Regions from separate parts of the Paenibacillus sp. BIHB 4019 genome, predicted to be linked through region 3. Evidence: riboswitches for the same ligand, from Rfam matches in the RefSeq annotation. Region 3 holds a riboswitch; each other region holds the start of a gene.

Region 1 (4,197 bases), 2.9 Mb from region 3:
TGGAGCTGTATCGCCAGCAAACACACAAGGCTATGGTTATGGCGGAATGGTGTCGCCAATCGGCAACAACTGCAATGGCTATCCCGTCTCAGCATTTCCTCCGTTCCCGCCTTACGGATATTATCCTATGCAAACCGCAGGGGTTGAGTCACAAAAGCCATGCAATTGCGGCTGCAAGGATAAGCGCGAAGAGGATGAGCAAGTAAAAGAAACAACGACAATCAATGTGAAAAACGGCAAAAACAATGCGCAGCGCAAATCCAATAAAAAAGCGGTAATTCGCACCGTTGCCCCTCGTTCAAGAACAAGCAAGCAAAACAGCAACCCTTGGATTAGCCGCTAGCCGCTAGTTTTTCAAATTAATAAGTTAATAGAAAAGCACCTTTTCTCCATAACGGAGAAGAGGTGCTTTCTGATGTGTAAATAAATCTAACCATCCTTCAACTGATCCACAACCTCCTGCAGCAATACCGTTTCCGTCTCCTTTATTTTATGCAATTGCTCCATTTGCTTGTACAACGTATCCGGGCTTCGAGTAAGCCAATATTTTAAAATGGAATTTCTTACAGCGTGCGTCGCGGCCTCCAGCTTTCTCCATCTGCTTAAAATTTGATTATCATCAATCAAATGATGGTTATTAATCATGTAGTTTAATCGCACTGTCATGCATTTCTTATGGTCGTAAAGCAGGTGGAACGATCTAATATCAAATACTACCTCTTCTTGAGCCAAATAGTTTAAATACTCGGAGGCCTTGTCGTATACATTAATACCGAAGGTTAGCCCTGGTGTGCCTAAAGCTTGGTTATAATGTTCATCCGTATGTGCCTTAGACAAGAGGTAGGCGTTCATCGTATTTTTCACATATGTTAGAGAAAAAGTATAATCGGTATTTTCGAGCGGCTTCAATAAATAAAGATGGTCTTTAAAATCATGGGCATCGATTTCTAATACATGGAATGCTCGATGAAAAGCTTCGTAATCACAGGTGATATTCGTTGAATATTTTCCGTTGGCATTATTGTCACAAAAGTACAGCTTTTTATTTGCATCATCATACCCATTTATCATGACTTCATGTGGGGATTTTGCCGAAATTTCATACTCTTTTATATAAAAACGATCGATCATAACGATTACATAATAGCCGCCATCAATCGATGCTTTAATAAAATCAAACAGGTCGTTATTTAAAATCGTCGAGCTTTGCCTGTCTAACGCTATCCGCTGAAAATCAATAAAAGGGCAGTCATAAAACTCAACCATTTTATCTCTATAATAACCGTTGAAGAAAAAGGTATATAATTGGTTTGGATCAGGAATATCGAATAAATTAATATAATTATTCATAAACCATAATTTTTCCGAGTCTACACGAGAGATAATAGAATAAAAATCACTGTAAAACCAATATGAATCAATAATTTGCTTTTCTTCAACTGGAAGGATTTTCACCGTCACTGTGATCATTCCTTTTCTATTTGATTAGGTTATCTATTGGGCTAACTTAATAAATAAGCTCATCATGCGTGAAGTAATTTCAATATAACATTACTGGAAAAAATATGAAAGTCTTATATTGAAAACACTTTCATATTCGAATTAAAGCCATTGACAGATTCCCGCTTCCTCCCTATGATTAAGAATGGATTACGGACAGGACGGGCTTATGAGCCTGCAAAACTTCATACTTGAATGAAAATAGGTGCGAAATGTTGGCTGGAACTTATACGTCTTCATTCGCTTAAAAGGGAAGTTCGGTTAAAGGCCGACACGGACCCGCCACTGTAAAGGGCAGCAGCTTACACAGGCTGCGCTCCCCTCACAAATAAGCCACTGGCTGATGAGCTTCTTTTCGTCGCAAGACGAATAGCAGAAGCTTACCCTAGCTGGGAAGGGAAGAGAGGGAGGCCCCAAGTCAGGAGACCTGCCTGTTTTAACATCACTGTTTGACCTACGGTGCTTAGGGAGGTGGTTGGTTATGCCCATTTATTGCAAAATGTCTAACGATTATTTGTTGCTTCATGGCAAGCAGACGCAGATAAGGTTTAGTTATTTAACATAAAAGCATTTCTGACTGCTTTCTTAAGGGTCGGGGATGCTTTTTTTTAATATAGGAAAGGATTTGATTTTTGTATCCTTTCTCTATATTTCTACGCGAAACGGCAGCTTTGCCGCCACAGGACGGCATTCGGCCGCTTACGCTTACTAGAAGGGGAGACGAAGAAACATGAACAACACGAAGAAGCCACTTAGCTTGACACTTGGAATGATGATCGTTTGCTTGATGCTGGTCCTTGCAGGATGCAGCACGAATGCTGGTCAAAACGCAGAGCAGGGCACGGATGCCGCCTCGGGAAATAACGCTGCTGCCGCTAATAAAACACTAACAATGGCGTACACATGGAACCCAGCAGGCGTTGATCCGCATGGCGACGATAGCTGGGATGTTATGCGCTCGGGCGCAGGGGAGACGCTAATTAAATTGAATGAGCAGCTGCAGCCATCCGCTTGGCTCGCGAAGGAGTGGAAGCAGGAGGATGCTAATACGTGGACGTTCAAGCTGGAAACGGGCGTAACGTTCCACGACGGCAAAAAGATGGATGCTGAAAGCGTAAAAGCATCGCTGCTGCGTTCCATTGCGAACAGCCATTTGGCGAAGGATTTGCTGCTAGTTAAAGATATTGAAGTGCTTGCGCCAGACGAACTGAAAGTGATTACGACACAGCCGAACTCGGCGATCATTTCCAGCTTGGCTGATCCAAGCACGATTATTCTTGATGTTGACAGCATGAAGGAAGCGGGCAGCTACCCGGCCATGACGGGAGCTTTCAAAATCAAGCAATTTACAAAAGACGTATCGCTTGTTGTTGAGCGTTATGATGGCTATTGGGGAAAACCCGCAAAGCTTTCAGAGGTGACGATGAAGTTTGTGACCGATGGCAACACGCGTCTGATGGCGCTGCAAGCTGGTGAAGTAGATGTCGCAACGGACATTCCGATTGACAGCATTGAGCTGGTAGAGAAGGACAGCAAGCTGGAAGTGCTGTCTGCCCCATCCGTTCGTACACATATGGTATTATTTAATATGAATTCTGCTTTGTTTAAAGAAAAAGCGAACCGCGAGGTTGTAGATCACGCGATCCCGCGCGAGGCGATTATTGAATCGGTTATGCGTGGTTACGGCACGAAAGCGAAAAGCCCGTTCCCGGAAATTTTGCCATTCGGCAAAGTGGCGGAGCAAGCAGCAGGGGAAACGACGGAACAATTGCTGGCCGCTGGCGGCTGGCAGAAAAATGCGGAAGGCATGTGGGAGAAGGAAGGCAAGCCGTTCGAGGCGACGCTTCTTACGTTCCCGCACCGACCTGAGCTGTCGGTTATGGCAGAGGTTATCCAAAATCAATTGCTTAATGAAGGAATTACCGTGAAAATACGCAAGGTTGAAAATATTGACGCTGAGCTTGCGAAGTCCGATTGGGACCTTGCTATGTACAGCATGCTAACGGCACAGACGGGAGATCCGCAATATTTCTTGAACATTTTCTATCAATCTGCTAGCGAATCGAACGTCAGCCATTATGAATCGAAGCCGCTTGAGACGGTAATCGATAAGCTTAACGATACGGCGGATACCGACGCGCGCAATGCGCTTGCGATACAGGCCCAAGATATTATTAATGCTGATTTGCCGCAGTCGTTTATCGTACATCCTGACAATGTATTTGGCGTGAAAAAAGGGGTAACGGGCTTCATACCGCATCCGATCGAATATTATTATGTGACGGCTGAAGTCGATATCCCTTAAGTAAAGGGTGAACTCAAGTATGCTTCGTTTTTGGCTCGAACGCGTCGCGCAAATGCTGCTCGTCATTTTTTGCGTAGCGACGCTGACCTTTATATTAATGAGGGTGTCTCCAGGCGATCCGGCGAGAATTTTGCTGACCACGCATAATATCCCGGCTTCGCAGGAGGCGATTGACGCGCTCCGGGAGGAAATGGGACTGACGGATTCCTTGTGGAGTCAATATATAGGCTGGCTAGGCGATGTATTTACATGGCAGTGGGGGACATCTTATATGTCCAAGGAGCCGGTTGCCGGGGAACTGCTCAAAAGGCTGCCCGCCACACTGGAGCTTGCTACTGCTGGCGCATTGGTCATGCTGCTGGCAACGTGCCTCATAGGCATGGTGACCGCAA
Region 2 (4,197 bases), 2.4 Mb from region 3:
TCATGCTATTGCTGAAAATAACGATTGGAGCTTTTTTGCAGATCATTCAACGCCAATCGTTGAACCGCCGATGAAAATTGCCCAATTAAAGCTGCTGGCTCAAGAAGCGATAGCACTCGCTGCTTCTCAAGAGTAGTTGCTTGAAGCATTGCATGCTGCAAGCAAGTGGTTAAACCTCTCTTTTCATAAAAAGGCTCCAGCCTCATGAATGATAAGCTGGAGCCTTTTTATGCCTATTAGAGCCTAGTAACCTAGTAAAGCAATAGCATGGGTTTTAGCGCTTATTCCGTAATCGGGAACCAGCCTGGCGCGTGGGTAATGGCTCCCCATAAGCCATTCGGGATGACGAGGCGCTCCTGATCCTGCTTGGACAGCGTAGTCACAATATTCTGCTCATTGCCTTGCTTGATTTTCTCCGTCCAATCCGGGTCCATAATGAGCTCGCGGCCAAGAGCGATAAACGGCACGCCGGAGTTTTTCGCCTCAAGCGCTTCTTCTGCGGTTGTGATGCTGCCGACACCGATGAACGGAATGTGCTCGCTGTATTTTTCGACGAACCAAGCCATCCGGCTTTGCGAATCCTGCTCGCCTCTGCGCGGCTTCGACCAGAAATCTTGAAGCGACACATGCAAATAATCCAGCTTCATCTCGATTAGAGCGTTAACCAGATGGTACGAATGCTCCATCGTTAATCCTTCTTCTTCCGGCTCCTCCGGCGAGAAGCGATAGCCTACAAGAAACGGCTGCGGCGCCATAGCGGCTGCTTTCTTAACAGCTTCAACGACGTAGAGCGGGAACGCCATACGTTTATGAACAGAGCCGCCCCAGTCGTCGGTACGCACATTGGAAGCCGGGGAATAAAATTGCTGCAGCAGGTAGCCGTTGGCACCGTGAATTTCAACGCCGTCAAAACCAGCCTCAATCGCACGGCGTGTCGCTTCGCCAAAGTCGGCGATAATCGACTTGATTTCCTCCTCGGTCAGCTCGCGTGGCACAATTCCGCCCTCCTGCTGGGCAATGCTGCTGGCACTCACCAAATCATCATTGGGCACTAGGCCAGGGAAGCATGATCTTCCGCCATGGAAAATTTGCAAAATCGCTTTCGCACCTTGGCTTTTAATAGCATCGGCCAGACGCTTGAGGCTTGGAATCATAGCATCGGTATCCGCGCCAAATTCGCCGGGAAAGCCTTTGCCGTTGCGGCTCACGTAGACGCACGCTGTAATGACAATACCGGGCCCAGCACTGCGGCGGCTGTAGTAGGCAAGCTCTTCATCAGGCACGGTGCCGTCCGGATTGGACGAGCAGGTTGTCATGGGCGCCATGACAATTCGATTATGCACGGACATGCCGCTTGCGAAAGTGAATGGTTCAAATAAAGGCTGAAATTGTGGTTTCATCAGTAGTTCCCTCCAGTTACGAAATGCTATGTGCTTTATTTTATATCAGATAATTACGAAAGGAAAGTGGAGTGGAAAGGTTGCTTAAATGAAAGGGCTGGTATATAATCAACCAGATTTGCAAACAACTGAAAAATTGTGGGAATAAGGTGCAACAGCTGCGGCTGGAGCTTAAAAGGGAAGTTCGGTGCAAAACCGACGCGGTCCCGCCACTGTTACGGATTAGCTGAAGCTACAAGGCCACTGATTTCGCTTAGCGGGATTGGGAAGGCAGCTTCCAGCACAATTTCCGGTAGCCAGGAGACCTGCCTGTTCTGACAACACTGCTGTAACCTACGGAGGATAGGGAAGTGTTAGCGCGCATGCTTATTTGCTATGATGAAAAATAACAATAACAGGCAGCTCTATCTTTCCTATAACTGGAGGTAGAGCTGTCTTTTTTTTGCGGATTATTGCAGGAAGATGATTTTGCTAGAGGGAGAGGAAATAGAGAAAATGAAACGTACACAAATGGCAAAAAACAAAAAAACAATAGGTATTTTATTTAGCCTATGCTTGCTGCTGGCGCTAATGGGGTGCAGTGGTGCTAACGGTTCCAATGAATCAGGCAGCAATAATAAGCTGTCGCAGCAGTCTGCATCTCCGTCCGCCTCTACAGCAGCTGCTTCTGAAGAAATCGTGCTGGCTGCGCCGCGGGATTTGGCACCGGGCCCGCAGGATGCTTATTACACGAGCACCATTCTGTATGTATGGGAGCCGTTGATTTCCGCTTCCGAGGATGGCAAGCCTGCTCCAAAGCTGGCGGAGGCGTGGGAAATGTCTGCTGATGCCAAGGAATGGACCTTCATGCTGCGCAAAGGCGTCACCTTCCATGATGGCGCGCCATTCAACGCGGACGCGGTGCTTGCAAATTTTGCCCGTTACAAGCAAGTGAGCCCGAAAAGCTCGCCGTTCTATACGCTCGACATCAACCATTCATACCCAAGCCTTCAGGAAGTCGTGAAGGTTGATGATAGCACGATTAAGCTTGTTTTCGACAATCCGCAGCCGACGCTGCTGTATTCGATGATCAACTTCTCAAGCCCGATGTACAGCCCGAATAATTTTGACGAAAATGGCGACTTTAACGGCCTGCCGCAAGGGACAGGCCCTTTCAAGCTTGTGCAGCATGAGAAGGATCAATTTTCGCTGTTAGAGGCTTACGATGGTTATTATGGCGAAAAAGCAAAAGCCCAAAAAATCCGCGTCCGCGTCATACCGGACCCTGATACAAGGCTTGCTGCCCTGAAATCTGGGGAGATTTTGGGCGTTATGGATTTGGGCGCAATTCCTCCTGCCCTTGCCGAGGAGCTGCTGAAGGATGAACGCTTTGCTGTATCGACGGCAAAATCGACGATTTCCCATTACCTGCATCCGAACGGTGCCAAAGCGCCATTCAATGATGTGAAAATGCGTCAGGCGCTGAGCCTGATGATTGACCGCGAGCAGCTGGTGAAGGAGCTCTATTTGGGCTATCCGACCGCTACGGCGAACATTTTGAATGCAACATCGCCTTTTTACAAAGACATTCCAGTCGTCCATGATTCAGAAAAGGCAATCGCCCTGGCGCATGAAGTGCTTGGCGACAGCAGGCAGGCGGTTACGCTAATTGTGCCTACCTATGGGCTCGATCGTTATCCGTATAAAGCGCAAGCCGAGCTGCTCCAGGCTGTGCTTCAAGAGCTGCAGCTGGACGTGACGATTCAAATACTGGATGGTGCGGCTTACAAGGAAGCACAGGCACAAGGAAACTTCGATCTGGCACTGGCCATACAGGGGCTGCCGAATGGCGATCCATATTCGATTTTGAACAATTATATGGCGAGCGAAGGCTCAAGCAATATCAGTTATACGCTTGGTTACAGCAATGACCGTGTGGATGAGCTGTTGAAGCAGGTGAAGACGACGCTGGATATGGATGACCGCGGTGCGATTTATAACGAGCTGCAGGACATTGCAGCCGAGGAATTGCCGACGATTCCGCTGTTTAATGATGCGAGCTTAATTGCGTACAGCAAAGAAATTACCGGATATGGGGCACTTGTCTATGGTACAACGCTGCCGCAGCTGGAGCGGGTGCAATAAGATGGCCTATTTCATTCGGAGGTTGGCGGCGGCGGTTCCCGTCCTGATTGGCATTACGTTTATAGCCTTTGCCTTAAGCGTCGCCTCTCCGGGTGACCCGGCTGTCGAGCTGCTCAGCATGAACGGCTTCAGCCAGCCGACAGCAGAGCAAATGGCTTTGAAAAGAGAAGAGATGGGGCTGAATGATCCGCTGCTCATTCAGTATGGCCATTGGTTATCAAAGGCGCTGCAAGGTGATCTTGGCACGTCTTATATGACGAAGGAATCGGTTAGCGGCGAGCTGCTGCGCCGCCTGCCAGCAACATTAAGCCTATCTTTGTTAGCTGTTCTGTTTGCCGTCCTGCTTGGAGTGCCATCCGGCATGCTCATGGCGATCCGGCGCAATCGGCTATTCGATCATATCGGCAGGGCGCTTGCGCTGATTTTGGTTTCGATTCCTGGATTTTGGCTGGCGATCATGCTCATTGCCTTATGGTCGGAGAAGCTGCAGCTGCTCCCAACTAGCGGCTATGGCACCTGGAAGCATCTGCTTATGCCAGCGGCGGTGCTTGCTTCCGGTACAGGCGCCATATTGATGCGGCTGACGCGTGCGGCGCTACTGGAGGAGCTGAATAAAGATTATATGCTGACAGCCCGGGCGAAGGGGCTGCGTGAGAGCTTTATTGTGCTTCGA
Region 3 (4,197 bases):
GCGCAGGGCAAGGGCGAACAGCGTAGACATCGTCATAAAGCCGAGTCCGCCAACCTGCATAAGCACGAGAATGACGAGCTCGCCAAAGGTTGAATAGTGGATGCCGGTATCGACGACGACAAGCCCCGTTACGCAAACAGCGGATGTGGCAGTGAATAACGCGTCAATGAGCGGCGTTGCCTGATGGGTTGACGAAGCCAAAGGCAGAGAAAGCAATAGGGTACCCGCCGCAATAATCGCGAGAAAGCCAAGCGTAAGAATTTGCGGCGGAGTCATTTTTAGAAAAATGGTTCGTAGTTTGAGCACACAATTAATCTCCTTTATATGTAACGAAACAATGGTGTAGTTGAAAAACGGGCTTGTGCTGCCAAAGGCAGGCACAGCCGTTTACGCTTGAAATATAAGAAGAATAGGTTTGACTCTTATTAACGCTTATATTTCTACGCGAAACGAGCTTGTGCTGCCGAAGGCAGGCACAGCCGTTTACGCTTGAAATATAAGAAGAATAAGTTTGACTCTTATTAACGCTTATATTTCTACGCGAAACGAGCTTGTGCTGCCGAAGGCAGGCACAGCCGTTTACGCTTGAAATATAAGAAGAATAAGTTTGACTCTTATTAACGCTTATATTTCTACGCGAAACGGGATTGTACTGCCAAAGGCAGGCACAGCCGTTTACGCTTGCCACCTCATTATCTGGTATAATAGGGCAATATGCAACAGGAGGGCGCTGGGGCCCGCGATTAGGAGGACAACGATGAAATCAAGATATATAGCAGGTATTTCGCTTGCCGTTATGGGGGCAGGCTTCATTACTACGAGATGGTGGCTGCCAGACAACACGTGGACGCATCTACTGGAAAGCGGCTTTGAAGCAGGGCTGGTCGGCGGAATTGCCGACTGGTTTGCGGTGACGGCACTGTTCCGCCATCCGATGGGCATTCCCATTCCGCATACGTCCTTGCTGCTCAAAAACCGGGCGAAAATCGTCAACTCGCTCATCAGCGCTATGGAAAATGAACTGCTGAATAAAGAAAGCATTACCCGCAAGCTGTCTGGCTTTCAACTGTTCGCAGGAGCAGCATCGGCGGCGACCCGGCTGATTGGCAAGCGCAAATTCAGGCTGGCAGCGGTTGATTTTGCCCAGTCGGCAGTAGAGCGCGTGCCTTTGGAGCGGGTTAGCGGCGTGCTGCATGGATTTTTGGCGGATTATGTGAAAAAGCAGGATTTTACGCCAATCGTTCGCAAGCTGGCGGATCGTTTCGTCCATGAGCGCTGGGATGAACGGGCGCTGGATTACGGCCTGGAGCATGTAGGCCACTGGATTCGCAAGCGTGAAACCGAGGAAATGCTCGGCAAGCTCGCCTTCAAAAAGCTGGAGGAGCTTAAGGTTGGCGGCTTCATGGGGTTTGCACTGCAAGCTTTCGTCGGCTTTATGAACGAGGAGAAGCTCGGCGGCTTGATCCAGAACATGCTGCTCTCAACGATGCAGGAGCTCTCCCATCCTGGAAGCCCGCATCGGCAAAAGCTGCTGCTTGAGGTGAGAGCCCAGGCGGAGAAGCTTGCCGATAACGAAGAGCTGATGCTCAAGCTGAAGCAGCTCATTGAACAGGGTGTGGACAGCGTAGAAACGGAACGCTTCATCCATTTGCGTCTGGAGGAGCTGAGACAGCTCGTGCTGGACAAGCTGGAGGAGCAGCATCGCAGCGGAGGGCGCGCCATTGTGCAGGGATACCGTTTTGCAACGGATTATTTGAACGGCAAGCAGGAAATGCTCGCCAATTGGGAAGAGGGCATTCGCGGTTATCTCGTTCGTCTTATTGAGAATAATCACTATCGCATTGGTGCGCTCGTTCGGGATAATCTCGACCGGATGGATGACAAGGCGCTCGTCTCCATGCTGGAGGAAAAAGTCGGCAACGATTTGCAGTGGATTCGCGTCAACGGCGCATTATGCGGTTTTGTCGTAGGCGTTATTTTGTCCTTCTTCTAACAGGGAAGTAGCCGTTTACATTTATAGGGGACAGCCTGAATTTTTTGTGATAAGATCAAACTACAAAATGACCCATGAATACAAGGTGAAACGGCTGTCTCCGTCCTTTGGCGGCGCGGCGTGTTTTAAGTCCAAGAAATATAGACAAGGGATTGGAACATCAGATCCTTTCCTATATTTTGAAAAAATGATTCAAATGGAACGAGGTGCCTTTGCGCACGTCAAAGGGTAACAGGGAATCGGGTGCAAATCCCGAGCGGTCCCGCCACTGTAATCGGGGAGTTTTCCTTCACCAGCAGGAGTCACTTGGCCTAAGCTTTAGGGCAGCCAGGGAAGACGAAGGAAAATAATGATCCGCTAGCCAGGAGACCTACCTCGTTCCAGCACCACATTGCCTTCGCGGAAAGGATAGGTGTACGAACGAAAGCGATTGCTACCAGTCTGTTTGCTGGCGCAACCGTCTATTTCTGCGTACACATGGCCGTTTTCCCAGCGAAGGGAAAGCGGTCATTTTTTGTTGTCTTCAGGCATGAACACATTGGGGAGGGTATTGAAACGAATGGTCAAGTTAAAAAGAAAGACAGCAGTTAGCACCGCTTTGCTGGTTATTGGGTTTACGCTTTTTTTACTGGTGAATGAGCCGCAATCCGCTTATGCGATGCACATTATGGAAGGATTTTTGCCTGTGGGGTGGGCGATTTTTTGGTGGGCGGCCTTTATTCCTTTTTTCATTCTGGGTGTACGCGCCATTCGGAAAATTACAAAGGAAGCACCAGAGCTTAAGCTGATGCTGGGCTTGGCGGCTGCCTTCACCTTCGTGCTGTCCGCGCTTAAGATTCCTTCCGTTACAGGCAGCAGCTCGCACCCGACGGGAACGGGGCTTGGCACGGTTATGTTCGGGCCGCTGCCCATGAGCGTATTAGGTTCTATGGTATTGCTGTTTCAAGCGGTGCTGCTTGCACATGGCGGGCTGACGACGCTTGGCGCGAATGCTTTTTCAATGGCGGTTGCAGGTCCCGCGGCGGGCTATGCCGTCTATCGGCTGCTGATGCGTTCAGGCAGCAAGCAAGGCGTGGCGATTTTTTCTGCTGCCGCTGTTGCTGATTTGGCCACTTATATCGTTACTTCGGTTCAGCTGGCTGTTGCTTTTCCGGCTGTTGAGGGCGGCATACTCGCATCCTTTATGAAATTTGGCGGTATTTTTGCGATTACCCAGGTTCCGCTTGCGATTAGCGAAGGCTTGCTGACGGTATTGATCTGGAACTGGCTGCAATCTTTTAATACAGACGAGCTGTCTATTTTGAAGCGGAGAATGAAAGGGGAGCGCGTATAATGAGCCGCAGCGCCAAAAATATTTGGATTTTAGCCATTGTTGTTTTGCTTGCCGTTGCGCCTTTACTATTCATTAACGCCGAATTTGGCGGCGCGGATGGCGCAGCGGAGGAAATGATCCAGACGATTGCGCCGCATTATGAGCCATGGGCGTCCCCGCTGGCTGAGTTGCCGGGAGAAACGGAAAGCATGCTGTTTGCGCTGCAAGCTGCGATTGGCGCCGGAGTAATCGGCTATGTAATTGGCCTTATTAAAGGGAAATCAGGGAAAACGAAGCAGCAATGATGAAATGGATTGATACGATTTCTTATTCCAATAAGCTGCGGGATTTATCCGCCCTTTGGAAATGCGGGCTTGCAGCCCTTCTGCTGCTGCTTGCCTATATCGCTCATCCGCTCGTACAGCTTGCCATTTTCGCATGGCTTGCGCTGTGGACGGTCGGCTATGCGAAAGTGCCTGCCAAGCTTTATGCGGCGCTGCTTTTCTCCTCTTGCCTGCTGTTCATTCTCAGCTTGCCCGCTCTGCTCATTGAATTTACTAATAGCAGCGGCAGTGCAGCAGGAAGCTTGGCGGCAGCGAAAGCAGGCTGGGTGCTCGTTTCATGGGAGCCGCTTAGCCTGTATGTGCCAGAGGCATCGTTAGGGCTGGCCGGACATATTTTTACACGTATTCTTGCTTGTCTGGCATGCATGTTTTTCATCACCTTGACGACCCCCTTCCCGGATCTGCTGCAAGTGCTGAAGCGGTTGAAAATGCCGCAAATTGTACTGGAGCTCATGATCATTATGTATCGCTTCATCTTTCTGCTGCTGGATACGGCGGGGGCTATGCTGCTCGCGCAGCGTGCACGGGGCGGTCAACACGGTTTTAAA

The links. Region 3 has a riboswitch for cobalamin ahead of BBD42_RS18220 (energy-coupling factor ABC transporter permease). Riboswitches for the same ligand answer to the same signal wherever they lie in the genome.
Region 1: another riboswitch for cobalamin. It lies ahead of BBD42_RS30885 (ABC transporter substrate-binding protein); the one in region 3 lies ahead of BBD42_RS18220 (energy-coupling factor ABC transporter permease).
Region 2: another riboswitch for cobalamin. It lies ahead of BBD42_RS28855 (ABC transporter substrate-binding protein); the one in region 3 lies ahead of BBD42_RS18220 (energy-coupling factor ABC transporter permease).

The regions. Positions count from the first base shown of each region.
Region 1 covers NZ_CP016808.1:7,129,246-7,133,442, reverse strand. Annotated here, with positions in the region: gene BBD42_RS30895 (LysM peptidoglycan-binding domain-containing protein) at 1-343, shown strand, start outside; gene BBD42_RS30890 (hypothetical protein) at 430-1,461, opposite strand; cobalamin riboswitch at 1,687-1,949, shown strand; gene BBD42_RS30885 (ABC transporter substrate-binding protein) at 2,231-3,805, shown strand; gene nikB (nickel ABC transporter permease) at 3,825-4,197, shown strand, end outside.
Region 2 covers NZ_CP016808.1:6,638,005-6,642,201, reverse strand. Annotated here, with positions in the region: gene BBD42_RS28865 (hypothetical protein) at 1-136, shown strand, start outside; gene BBD42_RS28860 (NADH-dependent flavin oxidoreductase) at 282-1,400, opposite strand; cobalamin riboswitch at 1,530-1,727, shown strand; gene BBD42_RS28855 (ABC transporter substrate-binding protein) at 1,896-3,524, shown strand; gene nikB (nickel ABC transporter permease) at 3,526-4,197, shown strand, end outside.
Region 3 covers NZ_CP016808.1:4,188,128-4,192,324, forward strand. Annotated here, with positions in the region: gene BBD42_RS18210 (TrkH family potassium uptake protein) at 1-276, opposite strand, end outside; gene BBD42_RS18215 (DUF445 domain-containing protein) at 758-1,993, shown strand; cobalamin riboswitch at 2,181-2,385, shown strand; gene BBD42_RS18220 (energy-coupling factor ABC transporter permease) at 2,553-3,326, shown strand; gene BBD42_RS18225 (energy-coupling factor ABC transporter substrate-binding protein) at 3,326-3,610, shown strand; gene cbiQ (cobalt ECF transporter T component CbiQ) at 3,607-4,197, shown strand, end outside.